One region of the Paenibacillus sp. S25 genome, then DNA from elsewhere that is predicted to be linked to it. Evidence: predicted binding sites of a transcription regulator. Region 1 holds the regulator's gene; each other region holds the start of a gene.
The links. The regulator Rex, encoded in region 1, represses fermentation and respiration genes when NADH is low (regulators of the CRP and FNR family bind a similar motif). The targets are predictions, from matches to a motif close to TTGTGAAATATTTCACAA.

Region 1 (5,932 bases):
TTTACCGTTTAGCGGAAGAATCTTGGATACAATGGATTTTCTGAAAATTATGTTTCCATCGCTTTCTTCGTATCAGTTGGGTTTTGTGTCTTCTGAGTTCGGGCTGGCGCATGATCGCCCTCACCAAGCAGACAGCGACGCGTTGGCTACGGCTGAGGTGTTTTTAAAGTGTCTGGGTGAGCTTCAAGCATTACCTCTGATAACGATACAGCGGCTTAGCGATTTGTTCGCAGAGGAAGACAGTGACCTCGGATGGTTTCTTGATGGGGTGCGTGAAGAGAAAGAGCTTGATCCTATTCAGGATTTGGAGGGACATCAGTTTTTTCGTCAGCTTGCGCTAAAAGTGGAAGATTGGACGGAGCTAGCTGCACCGCGTAGAGAAGACGACCCGAATCCACTTTCAGGTGTTTCCTTTGAGGAGTACATGGATGATGTGCGGGACAATTTGCGTTCATCCTTGAGCCAATATGAGGAGCGCGAGGCGCAGATACAGATGATTGAGGGTGTAAATCAGGCACTGAGTGAAGACAAGCATCTGCTGATCGAAGCAGGTACAGGAACAGGAAAGTCCCTCGGTTATTTGCTCCCATCGCTGTATCACAGTGTAAAAAAAGGACAGCGCGTTATGGTAAGTACACATACGATCAACCTGCAGGAGCAATTACGCGAGCGCGACATTCCGATGCTGACCAAGGTGATTCCGTTTCCGTTCCGGGCTGCTATTTTCAAGGGTCGGGGACATTATTTGTGTCTGCGTAAGTTTGAACATAAAATAAACAGAAGAGACTTCGCGACACCGAAGGAAGATTTAATTACAGCGGCTCAAATGATCGTCTGGTTGACGCTAACAGAAACCGGTGATGATGAAGAATTGAATCTGAGCAACCGTGGAGGGGATTTCTGGGAAACGGTGGCGAGTGATTCAGAGTCCTGTCTTGGTCGTTCTTGTCCATGGTTCCGCAAATGCTATTATCATCGTGCACGCCATGAAGCAGGGATAGCGGATGTTGTTATTACGAATCACTCTAAGTTGTTCACAGACGTCAAAGCCAGTCACCAGTTGTTGCCGAGCTATGAACACCTGGTGATTGATGAAGCCCATCACCTGGAGGAAGTAGCTGGTAAGCACCTAGGTATGCATATGAAATATTTCACACTCGTGCATACACTGACGCGACTGTTCAAAGACAGCAAGAATGGACAACTGCCTTCACTTCGTCAACAGTTGGCAAAATCGGGGCACGAGAAGTCGGCGGATTGGGCCTCAACCATCGACCAGATATATCCGCTCGTGTTAGAGGTTAAAGAAACTTGGGACCTGCTAAGCGACAAGCTGTTTGGCATGTTGCCTGAGCGAAGCGATGCGACACCGGGTGAAACAGGACAGTTTTCTTCCCGTCTCAAACCTTCAGCCAAGCCTGCAAAGTGGGATCAGGCGGGGGCTTTGGAAAATCAGCTATATGTAACGATGAGTGAAATTTTGCGCAAGGGCGACAAGCTGATGCTGGACGTCAAGGAAGAACATGACGATTATGCGGCGGATAGCCTTATTACAGATATCACGGGTCTGCTCAAGGATTTGGCGGGGATTCGAGAAAATTTGCGATTTTTTATGCGACTCGATGATGAAACAACCGTATACTGGCTCGAAGCGAGTGGACAATTCCGTAGTAAATCATTGCAATTTTATGCGGTGCCCGTCGATGTGAGCCGCCAGTTGAAAGAAATGTTTTTTGACAAAAAAAGAAGCATTATTCTGACGTCTGCTACCTTATCGGTAGATAAGTCGTTTCAGTACATGATCGATCAGCTCGGCTTGCAGGAGGCCGCAGATCAAGAGCGGCTGATGACTTCGCAGCTCCCGTCACCCTTTAATTACAGGGATCAGGTGTTGCTGGTCATTCCACGGGATTTTCCAAGTGTGAAGGGCAGTGTAGGAGATGCACATTTTGTAGATATGCTCGTTAGCTCTCTAGGAGCGACTGCTCAGGCGACGCGGGGGAGAATGCTCGTTCTGTTTACTTCCTATCGGATGCTCCGGCAAGTGTATGAGCCGCTCAAAGAGGCCTTAGCAGCCAGCGAAATTACTGTGCTGGGACAAGGTGTGGACAGTGGGAGTCGCAGCAAGCTAACCCGCCGTTTTCAGGAAGCTAAAGCTTCTGTATTGCTGGGAACCAGCAGCTTCTGGGAAGGCGTCGATATTCCAGGAAAGGCTCTGACTTGTCTGGCCATTGTTCGCTTGCCGTTTCAACCGCCGAATCACCCGTTGCTGGAGGCAAAAAGCGAGCTGCTTCAGCAGCAGAAGAAGAATCCATTTATGAAGCTGTCTGTACCACAAGCGGTCATTCGCTTCAAACAGGGATTTGGTCGGTTGGTACGTACAGCGAGCGACCACGGGGTCGTTATCGTTTACGATACGCGTGTGATCGAATCCTATTACGGAAAGCACTTTTTGTACTCGTTACCGGGACCAAAAATGGAGCATATGCCATCGGAGCAAATGGTGCCCCGCATCGCCGAATGGCTCCAATCCGCCCCGGAGACAGAGGCATAACGGACGGACACTAAGTATGTTCGTTACAATTAGGGGGAGCAAGTATGAAATCAGATAAAATTTCAGAGGCTGTCGTACGGAGGTTACCCGTATATTTACGTTATCTGAATGCACTTCACAAACGGGAGGTGGCTACGGTCTCTTCTCAAGAGTTGGGACAGAGGCTAGATTTGAACCCGGCCCAAATCCGTAAAGATCTCGCCTATTTTGGAGATTTTGGTCGGAAGGGTATCGGTTATGATGTTTCTTATCTAATCGAGAAAATACGCCATATCCTGAAAATCGACCAGCAAATTAATGTCGTATTGGTCGGTGCCGGTAATCTGGGGCAAGCCCTTTCGAATTATAACGCTTATTTAAAAGACAATATGAAGATTGTCGCAGTATTTGATGCGTTTCCGGATAAGGTAGGGACCAAGATCAATACATTGGTCGTTCAACCGATGGATGAACTGGAAGCGACTGTGAGAGAAAAAAACATTCGAATCGGGATTATTACCGTACCTGATTTTGAAGCACAGCACGTGGCTGACAGGCTTATTGAGAGCGGAATTGGAGCGATCCTGAACTTTGCACCGACTACTCTCAAGGCACCGGCCAACATTCGGATTCATGCCACAGACTTTACAACTGATTTGCTTAGCCTCGCTTATTATTTGGAGGACGGAAAGGAAGAAACACAATATGACAGTGAATAAATGGATGATTAAAAATGGCTCTTTTGCCGTAAATGGACCAGAAGCTGGGGTAGTCCATGGTTTTATGATTGTGGAGGATAGCCGTATTACTTATATTGGCGAAACTTTGCCTGCGGGTGAGGAAGAAGCGGAAGCGATTGATGGTAAAGGGCTATTGTTTTTACCTGGTCTGATTAATACCCATGGTCATGCGGCGATGTCTCTGCTGCGTGGGCATGGAGATGACTTGGCACTTCAAGTATGGCTTCAGGAAAAAATGTGGCCTATGGAAGCCAAGTTTACATCTACGGACGTGTACTGGGGTACGTCCTTGTCTGTGCTGGAAATGCTGAAAGGTGGAACAACGACCTTCCTGGACATGTACGATCATATGGATGAGGTGGCTCGTGTAGCTGAAGAGTCAGGTATTCGTGCAAGTCTGATGCGTGGAGCAATTGGACTATGCTCGGAAGAAGAACAGCGAATCAAGCTGGCTGAGGCCGTGACTTTTGCGCGTAACTGGCATGGTAAAGCAGACGGGCGTATTACAACGATGATGTCTCCGCACGCGCCATACACATGTCCACCTGCGTTTATTGAAAAATTCGTACAAGCTGCGCATGATCTGGACTTGCCACTGCATACACACATGTCTGAGACGATCGCCGAAGTGGAGCAAAACGTACGCGACTACGGTTTGCGTCCAGTTGCACACTTGGATAAGCTTGGCTTTTTCTCCCGTCCTTCGCTTGTTGCCCATGGCGTTCATTTGAACGACGAAGAAATAGCTTTACTGGCTGAACGTGGTGTAGCGGTTTCGCATAATCCTGGTAGCAATTTGAAGCTGGCAAGTGGTGTGGCAAGAGTGCCTGAATTGCTGCGTGCAGGGGTTACTGTTTCTCTCGGAACGGATGGTCCTGCCAGCAATAATAACCTGGATATGTTCGAGGAAATGCGTCTGGCGGCACTTATTCACAAGGGTGTATCCGGTGACCCTACAGCAGTTCCTGCAAGTGAAGCGCTGCGTCTGGCAACAGAATACGGTGCAAAGTCGATTGGTTTAAAAGAAGTAGGAGCGTTGGCAGCAGGCAACAAGGCTGACTTTATCGCGTTGGATCTGAATCAGGCACATTTCTTGCCGCGTACAGATCTTATTTCCCATGCGGTATACTCTGCAAGCGCCAAGGACGTGGCTCATGTGTGGGTAGACGGTCGCCAGGTTGTGAAAAACGGCGAATGCCTGACTATGGACGAGGAACGTATCAAACATGAGGCACAAGCCGCCTTTGAAGGGCTGCTGTCGCGCTAATTTAGGTGTCACATCCCCTTAGAGAGGAAGCACAGGTTTGAAAAATAAGAAAAAATGGATAGCGGTCGCCATTTTGGCCGTGATACTGATCCTGGTCAGCATTTTCTGGTATTATTCCTATGTTACTCAAGACCAGGTGGCTGAGAAAAATGCCGCTATCATTAAGGCCAAGCAATCAGGTGGTCTGGTTAGCACGACTCAAACATGGAAGTCTGTGTGGGATCAGGTATATTGGGTAGTTCAAGGGAAAAATGCACAGAATGAAAATATAATGGTGTGGGTTCCTTTTCAAAAAGTGGAGGGACAACCTAACGTACCTGCCGCAGATAATAGCGGTGTTCATACCGAGCTGCTGAAGAACGGAGTCGATGAGCAAAAAATGATGGCGCTAATTCAGCAGCAGCTTCCAGGTGTAAAAATTGTAAGCCTCCGGCCGAGTGTGTTCAATGGCGAATATGTGTGGCAGCTGTTTTACGATGATGGAAGCCATCATTACTATACCTTTTACCGTTTTTCAGATGGGGGAGCGACGGGTGTAAAGTATACTTTGCCCAATAACTGAGCTGGTGTAAGGATTGGCAGATGTGGAATGAATGACTAGTAAATAATTGAAAGTTCAAGAAAAAGACGTAAATGCGAAAAAAATCGTATTTACGTCTTTTAGTTTTGCTATGCCGCAACTCCTCCACACATTGCCTTCGATATTAGATATACGTTATGATATACTATATTTTATAAGTGATAGACAAAAATGATAGAAAAAAGAATTGCTGATACTATAAGATCATGCAATTTGGTTGTTTGTTGACATTCGTCCCGTTTCTTCTGGGTGTTACATTTTGAGAGGAGGATGTTGTTTGAAATTGCGTGCAGTTCCTATCGTTGTGGCGGCAGTATTGGCAGCTTTGCTGCTATTTGGGGGATGGTTCATTTACCGTCAGGTTACAATGCAAAGTCCTCTGGAAAAACTGGTATCTCAATATCCAGGCGTGACAAGCGCTCAAATAGATATTAAACAGGATCAGGTTGTATTGAAACTAGATCTCAAACCGCAGGCAGATGTGGCCAAATTGGTCGATGTGGTTAAGCAAAAAGGACAATCCATCATTGGTAGCCGCACTATTAAGTTGGATATCACAGATCGTTCCAATTCAGCACTGAATCAATGGTGGTCTGAGGCTATGTTCCCTGTGGCTGAAGCGATGGAAAATAAAAAGTATACTCAAATTTCATCTACAGTTGAGCAGATGAAAAAGAAAAAGACGGGTATCAAAGCTGATACCGACATGGATTCGAACAATGTCTATATCCGACTCAGCGAAGGTAAAGCGACCAAGTTTATCGTTTTGCCACGTCAATCTCAGCAAATGGGGGTATGGCCTAATGCCTAGA
Region 2 (5,932 bases), 1.5 Mb from region 1:
TGTACATCAACGTCTAACATTAATGTACGGCGAACATCATGGACTGCATATTGAAAGCGCATTACAAGAAGGAACAACCGTATATTTTTCCATACCACGGGAGGAAGAGTCGAATGTATAAAGCAATGATTGTAGATGATGAGCCTGCGATTCGTGAAGGATTGTCCTCCATTATTGACTGGGGGAATTGTGGCTTCCGTATTGTCGATACGGCAGGGAACGGACGCGAGGCTCTGGATAAGTTCGGAGAGCATCGGCCGGAGCTGGTCATTGTAGATATTCGTATGCCAGGGATGAGTGGGCTGGAGGTCATACGAAGCATACGTGAAAAGAACGGAGAGCCGTTTCACTTTCTCATATTAAGCGGATATGCAGACTTTGATTATGCACGGCAAGCCATGGGCTTCGGGGTGGATGGATACCTACTGAAGCCAGTTGATGAGGAAGAAATGACGACAGAGTTGAAACGGGTACGGCAAAACATTGAGGACGAGAAAGAAGACGGCAAATGGGGAAGTCCACCTTCCCATGAGCGTAATTGGATCGAAGCACTATTGTTTCCTGTTCATCAAGAGCATGCTCGTAATGCTATGGAAAGCATTGATTTTCTGCACAGAGCATCCAAGCAAGCTGAACATCAAAGCGGTAACGGAAAACATGGACAACAGCCAGCGTTACCAGCATTGGACTGGAGTAGCTATCAGGTTATTCTGCTGGATTTACGTATACCTGACTGGGATCGGCAAGCCCGGCAGTCGGCAGCAAAGCAGCGGCTAACAGAATTGTGCCATGAGCAGGGCAGAGGTATCGTGTTTGAGGCGGGAAAATATATGGGTCTCTTGCTTCCCGCCACGTTAAAAACGGAGAAAGATGCTGTTCAGTTGCTGGCTGCTTGGCGACAGGAGCTAAAGCCGTGGGCTACGGAAATTTATGTGGCTGCCGGTGATCCTGTAGCCATTCTTAGCGACATTCCCAGATCCTTTGAGCAGGCACTACGATTGTTAGAGCGTACGTTTTTGTTCCGGGCAGAAAGAGTCATGCTTTCAGGAGACCTACACGAATTGGAGATCATCGAGACTGAAATAAGTGGAGCGCCTGATAGTGCCACAGATGATCCCATACGTTATGCAGAAAAGCTTTACTATGCGCTAGATATGGCTAATAGTGAAGCTGCAACCCGTGTCATTAAGGAAATGGAAGGCCAATTTCCACGGATTTATCGCACAGAATCTGCAATTAAGGCGGCGTTCGCCCAAACATTCACACTGGCGTTGAACAAGTATGCAGCCGGACAGGATCACAGCCGAACCGTGCTGGAGGAGCACTCCAGCTTTATAACCGATGTATATGCTTATTCCACATTGGGCGAGCTGGTGGATCACTCGCTGGAGCATGTGTTGCAATGGATTGGCCAGACTGATCCTAGTGGCAAGGACATCATCATGAAACAAATGATTGACTTTATACATAGTCATTATGATGAAAATTTGCGACTGGAGTTACTGGCAGATATGTTCAATTACAATAGTGGCTATTTGGGCAAACTGTTCAAAAGTCATACGGGCGAGGCCTTTAATGCCTACCTGGATAAGGTGAGGATTGAGCGAGCAAGAGAATTGCTTGCTCAAGGAATTAAGGTGCACCAGGTGGCGGAACGCGTAGGATATGCGAATGCAGATTATTTTCATAGTAAATTTAAAAAGTATATTGGAATGTCACCTTCCTCCTACCGTAATCGGGCTCAAAAGAACGGAGGAACAGATGGCTGTTGATAGAATCCCTAGGTTTAACGCTATGAAGTCTCTCTTACAGATGTCGGAGGTACGACCTCCGAACGAAGAGAGGCTTTTTTTGTGGTAGAAAAATGGATAGATCAATCGAAAATGTCACATTTATTATAGAGTTTAGGTCGTTTTCATCAAATCGCCATCGTAATGACACAGCTTTGACACGATGTTCACATTTTCGATTCTATTTCATTTAAATTTATTCTATATAATGGGGATAATCTGAAGCCGGATCATGACAACCATGGTGAAGGTAGTTGAGTGAGTTATTTTTCTAAAAAATGACCGCTACATATGTAAGAATGTGAATACTATCACAAATGTAGGAGACTTCAGATTACAAGACACTATAAATCAATGTTAAGAGAAGTGCAGGGGGAGGGGCAACATCATGGACGTATTGGATTTGGCACGGTTGCAGTTTGCAACCACAACGATTCTTCACTTTGTTTATGTGCCGATCTCCATTGGATTGTCGTTATTGGTGGCAATTATGGAGACTATGTATGTTATCAAGAAAAATGACTTGTACAAAAAAATGGCTCAATTCTGGGGAACGTTTCTGCTGATTAACTTTGCACTGGGCGTAGTCACCGGGATTTTGCAAGAATTCCAGTTCGGGATGAACTGGTCGGACTTTTCCCGTTTTGTAGGTGATGTATTCGGTACGCCGCTGGCGATTGAAGCGCTACTTGCATTTTTCCTGGAATCGACCTTTATCGGATTATGGGTATTCGGTTGGGAAAGATTGTCCAAAACGGTCCATTTAATTTGTATGTGGCTGGTATCTATCGGTACGATGTTATCGGCATTGTGGATTCTAGCTGCTAATTCATTCATGCAGCGTCCAGTAGGATATGAGATTCAAAATGGACGTGCAGAAATGAAAGATTTTGCTGCTCTGTTAACGAACGAACAACTGTTATGGGAATTCCCACATACATTGTTTGCTGCTTTTGCAACGGGGGCATTTCTGATCGCGGGTATCAGTGCATGGAAGCTGATGCACAAAAAGAATATGGACTTTTTTAAACCTTCTTTCAAATTGAGCATTATTGTTGCTTTAATCAGTGCCATTGCTATTCCTTTGTTTGGTCATGGTCAGGCTCAATATTTAGTGAAAACACAGCCGATGAAGATGGCTGCCAGTGAGGGCTTATGGGAGAACAGTGGTGACCCCGCTCCTTGGACAGTTATCGCATGGATTGATCCTGGAAAAAAGGAAAATACCTTTGAGATTAAAGTTCCTTTTGCTTTGAGTTTTCTATCCTATAGTAAATTTACCGGCTCTGTGCCTGGTATGAATGAGCTTCAGGCTGAATATGAGAAAACCTATGGTCCGGGAGATTATATCCCGCCAGTACGTACCACGTTCTGGAGCTTCCGCATTATGATTGCGGCGGGATGTGGCATGATTGCACTCGCTTTATATGGAGCTTACCTGACGTTCCGTAAAAAGTTGGAAGGTTCACATCGCTGGTTCTTCCGTCTTATGATATGGGGGATATCCCTTCCATTCATTGGGAATACTTCAGGTTGGATCATGACTGAAATAGGTCGCCAACCGTGGACGGTATTTGGTTTACTTCAAACAAAAGATTCTGTTTCGCCTACTGTTGTGGCTGGAGAAGTGCTGTTCTCGTTCATCTCATTTACCACATTGTATTTAATTTTAACAGGTGTGCTGGCGTTCCTGTTTTACCGTACGGCTCGCAAAGGTCCGGATATTGAGCCGCATCAGCAAACGGTAATTCATGATCCTTTTGCTCAAGGGGGTGACACCATTGTCGCTAAATGATTTATGGTTCTTATTGATTGCTGTGCTGTTTACCGGCTTCTTTTTTCTGGAAGGCTTTGATTTTGGCGTAGGAATGGCCACAGGATTGGTGCCGCGTAATGACCAACAAAAACGTTTGATGATCAATACGATTGGTCCATTCTGGGATGCCAACGAAGTGTGGCTGATTACAGCAGCAGGTGCGATGTTTGCCGCTTTCCCGCATTTTTATGCAACCATGTTCAGCGGATATTATCTGGTATTTGTCTTTATTTTGCTAGGTTTGATCTTGCGTGGAGTTTCGTTTGAGTTCCGCGGCAAGGCTGAAGGGAAATGGTGGACAGGAACGTGGGATGCCTGCATTCTGATGGGTAGCTTTCTACCGCCGATGCTGTTCGGTATGGCTTTTGCGGCTTTGGTGAAAGGTGTACCTATTCAGCAAAACATGGATTTGAAAGCTGGATTTTCCGATGTATTCAATGGATACACCGTATGGATTGGACTGACAGTGGTCGGAATGTGCCTAATGCACGGGCTGACGTTTATTTCCCTGCGGACGATTGGAGAAGTACGGGATCGTGCTCGCGTGATTGCGTCCAAATTTCTCCCGGTATTGGGCATTTTACTCGCTGGCATGGTGGTATGGACTTATTTTGTAACGGATTTATTTGCACGTCGCGGTCCCTTTATGTATGCTGCGGTAGCAGTGGGAATTGTCGCCTATGTGCTGACGTGGTACTTCCTGAAGCAGCGCCGCGAAGGATGGGCCTTCGGGATGACAGGGGCATTGATTTTGCTGACCTTCGTTTCGTTATTCGTTGGTTTGTTCCCAAGATTTATGGTGAGCTCAATTAACAGTGCTTTTGATTTGACGATTTATAATGCAAGCTCCAGTCATTATACACTGAAAGCCATGACGATTGTTGCAGCAACGCTTTTACCCTTTGTGCTGGCTTATCAGGCGTGGAGCTATTTTGTTTTCCATAAGCGCCTCAGTGAGAAGGATCATTTGGAATACTAATGGATAAGGCATGGTTTGAATTAAAGGGCATTCGGCCAGTAATGCTGCTACTGGCTGCCCTTTCCCTGCTCCAGGGGGCTGCTGTGATTGCACAAGCAGTCTTCTTGGCAAAGGCTGTTACGATTTTATTTGATAAAAATCCGCTGGTGATGGCTTGGCCGTCGCTGGCGTTGTTTTTCGCAGCTTTTGCAATGAGGCATACGATGATCTGGCTGCAACGCCGGACAGCCGGCCGTTTTGCCGAAGCTTCAGGCGCTTCCTTACGGGAGCGTCTGCTTGCACGTTTGTTCGAACGGGGGCCGGGTTTTGCAGCGCAGGAAGGCAGCGGCAAGTTGGTGACGCTAGCGCTGGACGGCATGGATCGTTTTCGCACGTATTTGGAACTGTCCATTCCTCGAATGATTGACATGATGGCTGTAACTATACTTGTGCTTGTGTATGTTTTCACATTGGATGTCATTTCAGGTGTGATTTTGACGACTACGATGCCGATTCTGGTGGGCTTCTTTATTTTGCTCGGCTTGGCGGCGCGGAAGCAGGCAGACAAGCAGTGGCGTTCCTATCGTTTGTTATCTCACCATTTCACGGATTCGCTGCGTGGACTTCAGACACTAAGGTTTTTGGGTCGTAGCCAAGAGCATGGGGAAACGGTTGGGAAGGTCAGCGACCAATACCGCACAGCAACGATGCGCACGCTGCGGGTAGCGTTTCTTTCCTCATTTGCCCTCGATTTTTTTAGTATGCTATCGGTCGCTTTTGTCGCGGTAGGCTTGGGGCTGCGCCTGATTAGTGGCTCGGTGGGTCTGGAGGCAGCGCTTGCGGTGCTTATTCTGGCACCAGAATATTTTATGCCCATACGCCAGTTGGGATCAGACTATCATGCTTCACTGGATGGTAAGGAGGCTTGGGGAGCAATACGCTCCATTCTTAGTACAGAAGATGATGCGAACGAGCCGAATAAACAGGCAGCTAACGATAAAGGATTGGACATCACGGGACAGGATATTTTCGAGCTATCTGATGTGTGCCTTCTTAATGAAGACGGTTCGGCTCGGCTTGAACATGTGTCTGCAAATGTTGAACCGCACATGAACATGATTGGCATCGTTGGAGCTAGCGGTGCAGGTAAAACGACGCTGCTTAGTCTGCTTGGCGGCTTTGTTGATCCGACTTCAGGCGAGTTGCTCCTGAATGGATGCGGATTGGCTGGGGATGCCAAAGCTGAATGGCAACGGCATATTGCCTATATTCCACAGCATCCATACCTGTTTAGCGCTTCTCTGGCAGATAATATCCGCTTTTATGAACCGGAGGCATCCAACCAGCAGGTAGAGTGGGCGATTGACG
Region 3 (5,932 bases), 2.0 Mb from region 1:
AAATTCGTCGTCCGTCAGTCCCTTAGCGAACAGCACATTCATAACCCCCAGCGCGAGCGCCGTATCCGTCCCCGGATATAACGGAATGAACCAATCCGCCCATTGCGCCGTCCGGTTGCGATGAACGTCAATAACGACCACCTTAGCACCTTTTTTACGTGCTTTCTCAGCCAAAACGACCTGATGCATGTTGGTACTAATGACATTTCCACCCCACACAATAATGAGGTCTGCATCCTCCGTATCCTCCGGGCTGGTGCCGCCCTTAAAACCCATAACGGACGCCCAGCCTTCATTCCCTGCCACACTGCATATCGTCTGATCCAGTTGGCTTGAACCCAGCGCATTAAAAAATCGGCGATCCATTCCATCCACACTCAATACGCCCATATTGCCATAAAAGCTGTAGGGGAGAATAGATTCCGATCCGTCCGTACGTATCAGCTCCTTGAACCGACCTGTAATGGTATCGACCGCTTCCTCCCAGCTAATTCGTTCAAACTTCCCTTCTCCTTTGGGGCCTATACGTTTCAACGGATAGAGCACCCGATCAGGATCATATACCCGCTCCGTCATATTGCGAACTTTGTTACAAATAGCCCCTTTGGTAATAGGATGATCCGGGTTCCCAGTCACCTTGACTATCTTTCCATTTTCCTTGTGAAGCAGGAGCCCACACGTATCCGGGCAATCTAACGGGCATACAGCCGGAAAAATACCGGCCTGCTGCTCCGTCATCCGCTGTCCCCTTTGTAAGTCTTGTTGAAGCGTGGCCTCAGGAGGCGCGCTATTGCGATGATCCATAGTGTTGATGCTCCTTTCCGTTACCGTTTCCAAAAATTACACTGATCTTATCATATCTACAGCTTTGACCTATGGCAAGAGAAGGATTTTCCCACACAGCCGCTCTCCAAAATATTAAAAAATCCGTCTGCTGTATACAGCAAAACGGATTTTTAAAAATCATAATTATTTTTTTATCACCCTGTTTCATCATTTCTTACCGAGGGTAAAAGAGATCAAGGCATTATGGACGAGAGCACACTCATCCTCCATGCCAAATCATGGACCACTCCCAAAAAAATCCGCCATGACAGGTTTCGTTCCCCCGGGCCTGTCATGGCGGATTTGCTTTGTTCATTGCTGTTTAAAGTACCATAATTAAGCAGGATCACTCAACGGATTTGATGTGCAACCGAAGAAGTAGTTGGAGATTCATTCACTGGATGTGCGTTGGCTTGAGGCTTTTTCAAATAGGCCAACCAGTAGGCTCCAGCCACAAACAGGCTACCTCCTACCAAATTCCCCAGCCATACCGGAATGAAGTTCATAACATAATCTGCCCATGAAAAGTGGCCTGCAAAAATAGCCGCCGGAATGAGAAACATATTGGCAACAACGTGCTGAAATCCAATAGCGACAAAGGCCATTGTCGGGAACCAAATCCCCATAATCTTGCCACCGATTGAGTCTGTGCTATATGCCAGCCATACAGCCAGTGCTACGAGCCAGTTACATCCTATACCCGATATAAACGACTGCAAAAAGCTTTCATGCAGCTTATGTCCTGCCATATCCACCACTTTGTCCAAGTAAGGGCCCGTCTCTGTCATACCCAGCACATGCCCAAAGAAAAATGCAACAAATAACGCACCTGCAAAATTACTGAGCGTAATAATGGCCAAATTACGGAACATAGCGCCGGTCTTAATCCGTCCTGCCCATCTCGCCAAAGGGACAGCCATCATATTACCGGTCAGCAATTCTCCGCCAGCGATCAATACCAACACGAGACCTACAGGGAACACGGAAGCTCCAATAAAGGTAGCAATACTCCCCCATTCCTTAGGTGCGCTTGCGATGACACGTATATCCAGCAAAAACCCGAGTGCAATAAATGCACCTGCCAAAAATCCCAATACCACCGACACAGTCCACGGGTTGTTCGCTTTAGCCACTCCTGTTTCTACCGTCTTTTCGGCAATTTGCCCCGGCTTATAGCTTGCCATATGTTCCCGCTCCTTTAACATCTTTTTACTCGAATATTCTTCTCTCATATTTTATTTAAAATCAGTGATTATGTTTGTGAAAAAAATCACTTTATTAACTATAAAAAAAACAGCCCTTGGAAAAAGGACTGTCTTTCTGTATTATTGCATCTACTGCGCTACTACGCGCTTTACATTTAATTGTATTCTTCCTTTTCAACTGCTCTCAAGAACCAAATAACTCCACCGAGGCCTACCAGCGCCACGACTACAAGAAAAAGGATATAAAACAAACCCATAAGCTACTTCCCCCCTGATCCTTATGCTACTCTATATTGTACTATAAGGATTCATTCGTACGCCTCAGATTGTTGACAAACTTATGAACAATGTCACAGACAAACCGAATTATACAGTAACTGGGTTCCGTTCGGATATTGTAGGCAATGCTTGTAAACCTGCTGCGTTCAGGAAATTCCAAGGCTTGTTATAATGCGGCTGGAAGAAGAAATCGACAAAGGCCAACTGGTCAATAGTCATATGATTTTGAATGGCTACAGATAGCGTGTTAATGGATTGCGTCAAATCCACCTTCGACATAATTTGAGCACCCAAAATTCTTCGTGTCTCCTGCTCATATACCACTTTCAGTAATACCTTTTCGGAGGTTGGCATAAATTCAGGCCGGTAGCTGTCCTCAATGGTTACAGCTTCTACAGTCATGCCTTCGTCCTTTGCCGCCGCTTCCGTCATGCCTGTTCCTGCGATATTGTCTTCGTAAATTTTGATACCCGAAGTTCCTTGGGTTCCCATGTAGGCAATGGTTGGTTGTACCAGATTACGTGCTACCAGCGTACCCATACGAACTGCGTTGGTTGCCAAAGGGATATAAGCCGTTTTGCCTGTCGGATTATAGCGGATTGCACAACTGTCACCTGCTGCAAACACGTCCGGGCAGCTACTTTGCATATAGTTATCCACAATGATCGCACCGTTAGGCAACATATCTACCTGACCTTTGAGCAGATCCGTTTGAGGTCGGAAACCGATGCAGAGAATAACAAGCTCTGTTTCATATTCTCCTTTAGAGGTCACGACTTTACTCACCTTACCGTTCGTACCCTCAAAACGACTCACCGTCTCGCCAAGTACCAGCTTAATGCCATGCTCCTTCAGGGAACTTTCAATCCGGTCTGTATACTCATGGTCCAAATACTTATTCAATATACGATCAGCACTGTCGATCAGTGTTACGTTTTTACCGTTCATTTGGAAAGCTTCTACCAGTTCAACACCAATGTATCCAGCTCCGACGACTGTAATGTTCTGTACGTGCTGGGCTTTCTCAATGATATCATTCGAATGATTATAGTTTTTACAGAGCAAAATATGATCAAGTTCAATGCCTTCCAGCTTCGGAATAATGGGCCATGATCCTGTAGTCACAATTAATTTATCAAATGTGTCTGTAAATTCTTCGCCTGTTTGGAGATTACGTGCATGCAGCGTCTTGCCTGCCGTATCCACACTCGTTACCTCATGAAGCATCTTGGTCTCTACACCCAAGTCAGCCAGTTGATCTGGAGACGAATAAAACAGTCCGTGCGGATCTTTGACGACACCACCTACGTACAGAGCAATACCACAAGATAAGAATGAAATATTATCATTACGCTCATAAACGGTAATTTCGGCATCTGGATAACATTTAGCTGTGTTGACGATAGCTGCCGTGCCTGCGTGTGTACATCCGATAACTGCTACTTTCATGTTAAATTCCTCCTTGGTGTGTGGGCATAAAATGTATAATAATTGTGAATAGTTTCACGTAAACAGCTCGTTAACGTTTGTGATTTATTTCACTTCATGCGCTTATTATAGTGTGATATTTTTCACATTACAATAGCTTTTTAAGATATTCACAATTTGTCCACATTTAAAAAAGAAAGGATAGCCGAGTTCGGTCGTTTGCTGAAATGTTTCTTTGCTCCATCCAGTTTTCCCTGTAAGCCCCCTGATTATGCCCTTGGAATCGACCTTCACATGATGCAACACTCCTTAGACAAATGTATATGTAGAGAACAAAAAAGGTCCGTTTCCCGAAGACATTCCGGAAATCAGACCCTTTTTAAACATATACATTGGAATTAAAGCGAAGCTACTATAGCAATTGCTCAATAGCTGCTTTCATCGCTTCTGGTGACTCCTTCGGTTCAAAACGACCCACAGGTACACCTTCACGATTCACAATGAATTTCGTGAAATTCCACTGAATTGTCCCATCTTCCTGTTCTCCAGGCTGTTGCTTTTTTAAATATCCAAACAGAGGCGCTGTATCCGGTCCGTTGACGTCCACTTTGGCGAATACCGGGAAACTAACCCCGTAATTCAGTTGGCAAAATTCAGCCGCTTCCTCGCTGCTGCCCGGCTCCTGACCGCCAAATTGGTTGCAAGGAAATCCTAATACAACTAATCCCCGATCCTTATATTCGTCATAAAGCTTTTGCAAATCCCCATATTGCGGGGTAAGTCCACATTTACTGGCGGTATTCGCAATAACCAGCACCTTACCGGTGTAAGTATTCAGAGAAACCTCCTGATTCGCTGGTGTTACGGCATTATGTGAATAGACAGACATACAGCATCCTCCTTCGTGTCGCTTGGTTTAGGTTACATAACCTATTTTAGCCAAAACGTGACGGACATGCCAACATCCACAGTGACTTTACCGTGATGCCATCACTTCGAGTCTGCGTTCTTCGCGTTCGGAAGCGGACATTTTTGGGCAAGCATAACAATACCGCTGACCTCCACCTGTCTTGTAATATTGGCAACAGGACGGTTTCATGTAGGTATTTTCACCGGGACGGTAAGGATTGTCCAATTCAATGAGACGAACCGTAAACGGATTTCTTTTACGCCCGAATACCTCTCCCTTCAGCTCACGTGTCACATACATATAATCTTGTTCAAAGCGCTCCACATCCTGAGGATCAGTCAACGATGGCTGTACTCTATCCTTAAAATACAGCAATGTCAACGGAAACTGTCCCCACATTTGCCCAATAGATGCGCTCCCCACTGCAGCTATTGCCTCCAATATGGGCCGCATCTGCAAACTGTAAAAGTCACGTAACACTTGCTGAGCCTGTTCGGAAGAATAGTCATCCCCATTGTTCCGCGTATTGTCCAGCTCTGTTAGGTCGATGACCTGGAGGCTAATAGAAGGATATTGACCTTCATAACAAATATGAAATCTGAGATTGGAAACGGACAGATCCAAACGACGTTCACACAGTGACACCATAAAATGCTGTGCAAACACGAGACCACGCAACTGGTTCACAAAATAAACGGCTGCGGTTAAATCGTCTTCAGCACGCAGAAGATCGCCGTAATACTCCATCACAGAGTGGATTTTATCTGGTTCAAGCCATTCGGCCACTGGCCCGGAATATACTGCATCCTCCGGCGTGACTCTCACTATTTTCGCTAGTTGCTCAAGTTGATCGTAATCCAGTGGTCTCATGGTATGTCCTCTTTAACCTCTTGCCGCTACTTGTGCTCTAGCATCACGTCGCTCAGCAACAGAACCCACAGGTTGCTTATCTTCCATATTCATTTCTTTTACTGCTTGGCTTACCGCAGGCTGTCCAGCCAAAGCATACGGAAGACAGAGCGGTACACCCGTACGAGGATCTGTTACAATATCCGCTTCGATCCCGAACACCTCACGCAGCACATCAGGGGACATAACCTCAGTTGGAGTTCCTACCGCCTCGGCCTTCCCTTTTTTGATCGCAATCATATGCTGAGCATACCGAGCGGCATGGTTCAAATCATGCACGACCATAACAATAGTGCGCTCCTCCGAAGTATTCAGATACTCTAGCAAATGCAGCACTTCCAGTTGATGCGCCATATCTAAAAATGTCGTTGGCTCA
Region 4 (5,932 bases), 160 kb from region 1:
GTGCAGGCAGTCCCAGTATGCGTGCAATTTCTGCATAACGCTCATCCGCAACAAAGTGCGAATATTTAGGGAACGAAGCAAATTTTGTCGGTTTTTTCGCATTATAGCGAATGACGTGCGGCAATAAAATGGCATTCGTGCGACCATGCGCTGTATGGTATTGTCCACCCCATTTATGTGCAAGACTGTGGTTAATACCCAAGAATGCATTAGCAAAAGCCATACCAGCAAGTGTAGAAGCATTATGCATTTTCTCACGAGCCAGTTTATCACCAGTCAGAGCCGATTGTTCTAGGTATTGGAATACCAATTGAATGGCTTTAATTGCCAGACCATCTGTGTAGTCATTAGCCATTACGGACACGTAAGCTTCGATAGCATGTGTCAGAACATCCATACCTGTGTCCGCTACAGCTGTTTTAGGCAGCGAATATACAAACACTGGGTCAATAATTGCCACATCAGGAGTCAGCTCATAGTCAGCCAGCGGATACTTCGTGTTACCCAGGTTTTTGTCCGTAATTACTGCGAACGATGTAACTTCGGAACCTGTACCCGAGGTTGTAGGGATAGCTACAAATTGCGCTTTTTGGCCCAGACGTGGGTACTTGTAAATCCGTTTACGGATATCCATGAATTTTTGTTTTAAGTTATTGAAATCAGTATCTGGATATTCATAGAACATCCACATGCCTTTAGCCGCATCCATTGGCGAACCGCCGCCCAATGCGATGATGCAATCCGGTTGGAAACGTCTCATCATTTCTGTACCACGTTCTACCGTAACTGTCGATGGATCTGGCTCTACTTCAGAGAACACTTCGATAGCTACCGGTGTTTGGCGTTGATGCAGATAATGAATAACACGATCTACATATCCCAGTTGTACCATCATAGGGTCCGTGATAATGGCTACACGTGTGATATCAGGCATTTTAGCAAGATACTGTGTCGAGTTTTTCTCAAAATAGATTTTGGAAGGTACTTTGAACCATTGCATATTCACCGTCCGTTTCGCCACCCTTTTCACATTAATCAAATTGACTGCCGATACGTTCGACGAAGTCGAGTTACGACCGTACGAACCGCAACCGAGTGTCAATGAAGGAAGGTTGGTGTTGTAAATGTCGCCAATCGCACCATGTGTGGAAGGTGCATTTACAATGATACGTCCTGTTTGCAGACGGTTTGCGAAGCGAGCGATAACGTCCTCATCGTTCGAATGAATAGCGGACGAGTGGCCCATGCCCCCGAATTCCACGACTTCAGCAGCGCGTTGAATACCTTGTTCCGCATTTTTTACTTTATAGCAAGCCAATACAGGACTCAATTTTTCCGCAGACAATGGGAATTTTGTTCCTACCCCTTCAATCTCAGCGACTAAAATTTTAGTTCCTGCTGGTACTGTGATACCACTCATTTCAGCAATTTTCACAGCAGACTGCCCGACGATTGCTGGGTTCACTGCACATTTCTCGACATTCATAGCTCCTTGAGTGAGCTTAGCTGCTTCTTCTTTATTTACAAAATAGCAGCCGTTAGCGATCATCAATTTTTTCACTTGTTCGAAGATTGGCTCTTCGATAATAACCGCTTGCTCGGAAGCACAAATCATACCGTTGTCAAAAGATTTAGAGAGGATGAGATCGTTCACGGCCTGCTTGATGTCTGCTGTTTTTTCAATGAAGCAAGGCACGTTACCTGGGCCTACACCCAGAGCAGGTTTACCGCAGCTATATGCCGCCTTAACCATGCCTGATCCACCAGTTGCCAGAATCAGAGCCACATCCGGGTGATTCATGAGTGAATTTGTTTTATCCATCGATGGAGCTTCAATCCATTGAATACAATCAGCTGGAGCACCATGTTTGACGGCTGCTTCGAGCAAGACGCGGGCTGCTTCCGCACTACACGATTGAGCAGATGGATGGAAACCGAAAATGATTGGGTTACGTGTTTTAATGGCAATCAACGCTTTGAACATCGTAGTCGAAGTCGGGTTTGTCACTGGAGTGATCCCCATGATAATGCCGACTGGCTCTGCTATCTTTTGAAAACTGTCAAAATCATTGTCTTCAATGACACCGACGGTTTTTTCATTTTTGATACTATGATAGATATATTCTGTTGCAAACATGTTTTTGGTGATTTTGTCCTCGTACACACCGCGTCCTGTTTCTTCAACAGCCAACTTCGCCAGGTACATGTGTTTATCCATCCCTGCGAGTGCCATAGCTTGTACGATTTCGTCAATCTGTTCCTGATTCATACTCATGAAAGCTTGCTGTGCCCGGTTCCCCCGGTCAATCAGCGTTTGAATATACTGCTCTGCGCTTTGCTCTTTTTGGATAACCTCGTTTTTAACAGCCATTTCCCTCATCCTCCTGTTATCTCGTGTACTATCTCTTGTTCACGCACTGATCGTAACACAGCTTTTCAAGATATATTGTGATTTTTTTCACAATCTATTTAAAATTTTATTTTATGAAGTGAATTAAATCACAAAGTTTGGAATTCTGCCACTTTTACCCCCTCTTCTTGCCCCAAAAACGCATTGCGCAGGTATATAATGAATTTGAATTGATCAAGTTGCAGATAAAAAACATAGGATACAAAGGGGAAATGGACGATGAGAAACCCTACAAATGTAATGGAAGCCCGCGGCAACACCTGTTGCTTCTCGGAGGCCAGCTTCAACCGGTTGCAAGTGATGATGAAAGATCGAGTTATGCCTGAAAGCTCGCATCTGTTCTGGGAAGGAGATACAGCGGATAAGCTGTTTTATATTAAGCGCGGACGCGTGAAAGTAACCAAAACAACGGATGAGGGTAAGGAACTTATACTATATATGTATCAAAGCGGCGATCTTGTTGGTCAAGCCGATCCATTTTTCGGTACTAAGCATTCCTTTTCTGCTGAGGTTTTGGAAGACAGTGATATTGGCGTAATCGATCATACAGATCTGGAGTTGCTTATTTGCCAGCATTGTGATTTTGCGATTGACTTTATGAAATGGATGGGTTCGCATCACCGCATTACGCAGACTAAGTTCCGCGATTTGATGATGTACGGCAAGCCTGGCGCTTTATGTTCAACACTCATCCGTCTATGCAATACCTATGGTGAGCCTCACGGCGAACATATCCTGATTCATAAGAAAATTACTCATACTGACTTATCTAATATGATCGGTGCGACCCGGGAAAGCGTAAACCGGATGCTTAGTGATCTACGTAAGAAAAATGCAGTAGAATACGATAATGGCATGATTGTTGTCAAGGATTTGGAAATGCTGCAAGGCGTATGTCATTGTGAATTGTGTCCTCGTGAGATTTGCCGGATATAATAAATCGTTTTTTATGTAAAAGGGAGTGTTATAAGCCATTATAGCTTATAACACTCCCTAATTTATTTCCACTCCTCTACTTATACAGAAGCAGTTGCGAAGCATTTTAACACTAGTCTTTCTTCTGGCAACACACTTTTTAAAACTGCAAGCATAGATAACTTAAATTCCCCATCTCATAGCTTCTATGGATGACCTTGGCTTTGTTTGCAGGATTGCCACTCCCCATTGCAATAAACAACGGTACAAAGTGCTCTGCTCTTGGTACGGCCTGGCGAGCATAAGGTGCTTCGCTTTCATAGTGATCCAAAGCCTCTATATCTCTACTTTGCACTTTTTCGATAATCCAATCATCAAAATCTATAGCCCAAGGTTCTGTTTTCGTTTCCCCCCATTTGACGATACGCAGATTATGAACAGTCACTCCACTGCCAATGACCAGAATATCCTGTTCTCCCAGTCCACGCAGCACTTCACCAATGGCATATTGTGCTTTGGGCGAAAGATATGGATTTACAGAGATCTGAACTACCGGAATGTCTGCCTCAGGATACATACGATGCAACAATGTCCAGGATCCATGATCCAGTCCCCTCACCCGGTCAGTTTGTACGTCAATGCCCTTTTGTTCATATAATTTTTCTAGCTTATTGGCCAGTTCCACAGAACCATGTGCTGGATATTTCACCGTGTACAGTTCCGGTGGGAAACCGCCAAAATCATAAATGGTATCGTACACGTCATCCATCGAACTGATCGTCAACGTTTGCGCTTCCCAATGAGCAGTAAAGATAACAACCGCTTTAGGGCGAATGCTTTTCCCCAGTTGCTCTAAAAATGAAGTATAGTCCGTCTGTTCAATAGCAAGCATCGGTGAGCCGTGGGCCAAAAATAAAGATGGCATCATATAAATATCCCCTTATCATCATTAGTTTACTTTATTCATTAAGTAACTTTATGTAAGTTATAATACATAAGTAACAGAGTAATGTCAACACAGATTTCAACATACACTTAAAGATCAGAGGTTCCATAAATAAAGATTGATATAGGTATAAGGTCATAGTAATATGTAACTAATAAATTTTAAGATTTCACTATATTTCGATACAAAGGACTGGTTTCTATGGAGATACATACTTCTAATTGCCCAAAATGTGGTTCCGTTTTTCGTCAAAACCTTAGAAACCTGTGTAGTTCTTGTATTCAGGAAGAAAATATATTCTTGGACCGCTGTTCTAACTATCTATGGAAGCATCCTTCTACTCATACTCGCCAGCTCAGTGACGTAACCGGCACACCTATAGAATTGCTTACAGATTGGGTAAGAGCAGGCAAATTTCCCTCCACCTACAGTCAGCTTGATTATCCTTGTGAATCCTGCCGTTCCCCCATTTATGCAGGAAGACTATGCCATTCATGCTTGGGTACATTTCGTTCGGCCGCGCTGGATATTCAAACCCGTGTGCCCCGCCGTGCAACAGCAGGATTGTTCTCAGTTGCAGGGCGCATCAAAGGCTATTAAGCCGTGCTGCCTATGCACATCATTTCTGTAAAATGGATAAGTAGTCCTATACACAAAATAAAAAAACAGCCTTTTTCCTAGGAAAAGGCTGTTTTGCTATGAGAAACGCTTATTTAGTTTGGTGCTCATCTAATCCATTCCTCAGCCCAAAATTGAATTTGTTCCATAACCGGCTGAAGTGCACGGCCTTTGGTTGTTAGCTCGTATTCAATGCGGACAGGAGTTTCCGGATATACATGACGTGTAAGAATTCCTTCATTTTCCAAATCTTTCATCCGCTCTGATAACATTTTGTCACTCATTGTGGGAATCAGATTGGAAATATCCTTAAACCGCTTAGGACCGCTCATCATGGATTGAATAATTAATCCATTCCAACGCTTACCCAAACATGAAAAGGCGGTTTCAAAACGCGGACACATTTTTGCACATTGCGGTTGACTCTCCAAATTTTTCACCTTCTTTTGCATTTCGGTTTGATAAAGCTTTCCTTTTGTTAGTATATATCATTTTAGCATACTTTATCCCGAAAGAAAACACTTTCTTCTTAAATTAAATACCTGCGCTGATAAAGTTGCCATGACCAAAACTGATTATACAACAAACCAACACAGCAGGTATATGTCTAAATCGTTAAATACAAAAAGGCGGAATCCCAAGAGGTTCCGCCTATCAATCTGTTCATTATACAGCTCATCAAAATGTGATGATTGTCATTATACCAACACTCCACCGAGAGGTCTTACAGGTTCGCTTTTACCATATATTGGTTTGTTAATACTTGTCGGAGAAGTCCAACGAATGCTGTTGGCGATAACTTTCAAAATATCAGGCTGGTAATAAGTTGGATAGGTCTCATGACCTGGGCGAAAATAGAATATCTTACCGCTACCTCGGCGGAAAGTACATCCGGTTCTAAATACTTCGCCGCCTTCAAAGTTACTAATAAATACCAATTCATCCGGCGCTGGTATATCAAAGAACTCGCCATACATCTCTTCCTGCTTCAACAAAATTTTGGCGTCTATGCCTTCTGCAATAGGATGTGACGGATTCACCGA

Region 2: a site for Rex is predicted at 2,090-2,107, ahead of KAI37_RS21995 (cytochrome ubiquinol oxidase subunit I). Genes of this name have one in related genera too.
Region 3: a site for Rex is predicted at 2,084-2,101, ahead of KAI37_RS23975 (formate/nitrite transporter family protein). Genes of this name have one in related genera too.
Region 4: a site for Rex is predicted at 2,447-2,464, ahead of adhE (bifunctional acetaldehyde-CoA/alcohol dehydrogenase). Genes of this name have one in related genera too.

The regions. Positions count from the first base shown of each region.
Region 1 covers NZ_CP073683.1:3,468,065-3,473,996, reverse strand. Annotated here, with positions in the region: gene dinG (ATP-dependent DNA helicase DinG) at 1-2,554, shown strand, start outside; gene KAI37_RS15170 (redox-sensing transcriptional repressor Rex) at 2,599-3,252, shown strand; gene KAI37_RS15165 (amidohydrolase) at 3,239-4,540, shown strand; gene KAI37_RS15160 (cell wall elongation regulator TseB-like domain-containing protein) at 4,578-5,102, shown strand; gene KAI37_RS15155 (hypothetical protein) at 5,398-5,931, shown strand; gene KAI37_RS15150 (AAA family ATPase) at 5,924-5,932, shown strand, end outside.
Region 2 covers NZ_CP073683.1:4,995,784-5,001,715, reverse strand. Annotated here, with positions in the region: gene KAI37_RS22005 (cache domain-containing sensor histidine kinase) at 1-121, shown strand, start outside; gene KAI37_RS22000 (response regulator transcription factor) at 114-1,772, shown strand; gene KAI37_RS21995 (cytochrome ubiquinol oxidase subunit I) at 2,179-3,585, shown strand; gene cydB (cytochrome d ubiquinol oxidase subunit II) at 3,572-4,585, shown strand; gene cydD (thiol reductant ABC exporter subunit CydD) at 4,585-5,932, shown strand, end outside.
Region 3 covers NZ_CP073683.1:5,474,709-5,480,640, forward strand. Annotated here, with positions in the region: gene KAI37_RS23970 (molybdopterin-containing oxidoreductase family protein) at 1-804, opposite strand, end outside; gene KAI37_RS23975 (formate/nitrite transporter family protein) at 1,176-2,009, opposite strand; gene KAI37_RS23980 (FAD-dependent oxidoreductase) at 2,397-3,758, opposite strand; gene KAI37_RS23985 (glutathione peroxidase) at 4,150-4,626, opposite strand; gene KAI37_RS23990 (hypothetical protein) at 4,714-5,517, opposite strand; gene KAI37_RS23995 (ABC transporter ATP-binding protein) at 5,530-5,932, opposite strand, start outside.
Region 4 covers NZ_CP073683.1:3,628,847-3,634,778, forward strand. Annotated here, with positions in the region: gene adhE (bifunctional acetaldehyde-CoA/alcohol dehydrogenase) at 1-2,371, opposite strand, end outside; gene KAI37_RS15995 (Crp/Fnr family transcriptional regulator) at 2,630-3,346, shown strand; gene KAI37_RS16000 (DODA-type extradiol aromatic ring-opening family dioxygenase) at 3,486-4,253, opposite strand; gene KAI37_RS16005 (hypothetical protein) at 4,572-4,871, shown strand; gene KAI37_RS16010 (winged helix-turn-helix transcriptional regulator) at 4,997-5,341, opposite strand; gene KAI37_RS16015 (ThuA domain-containing protein) at 5,588-5,932, opposite strand, start outside.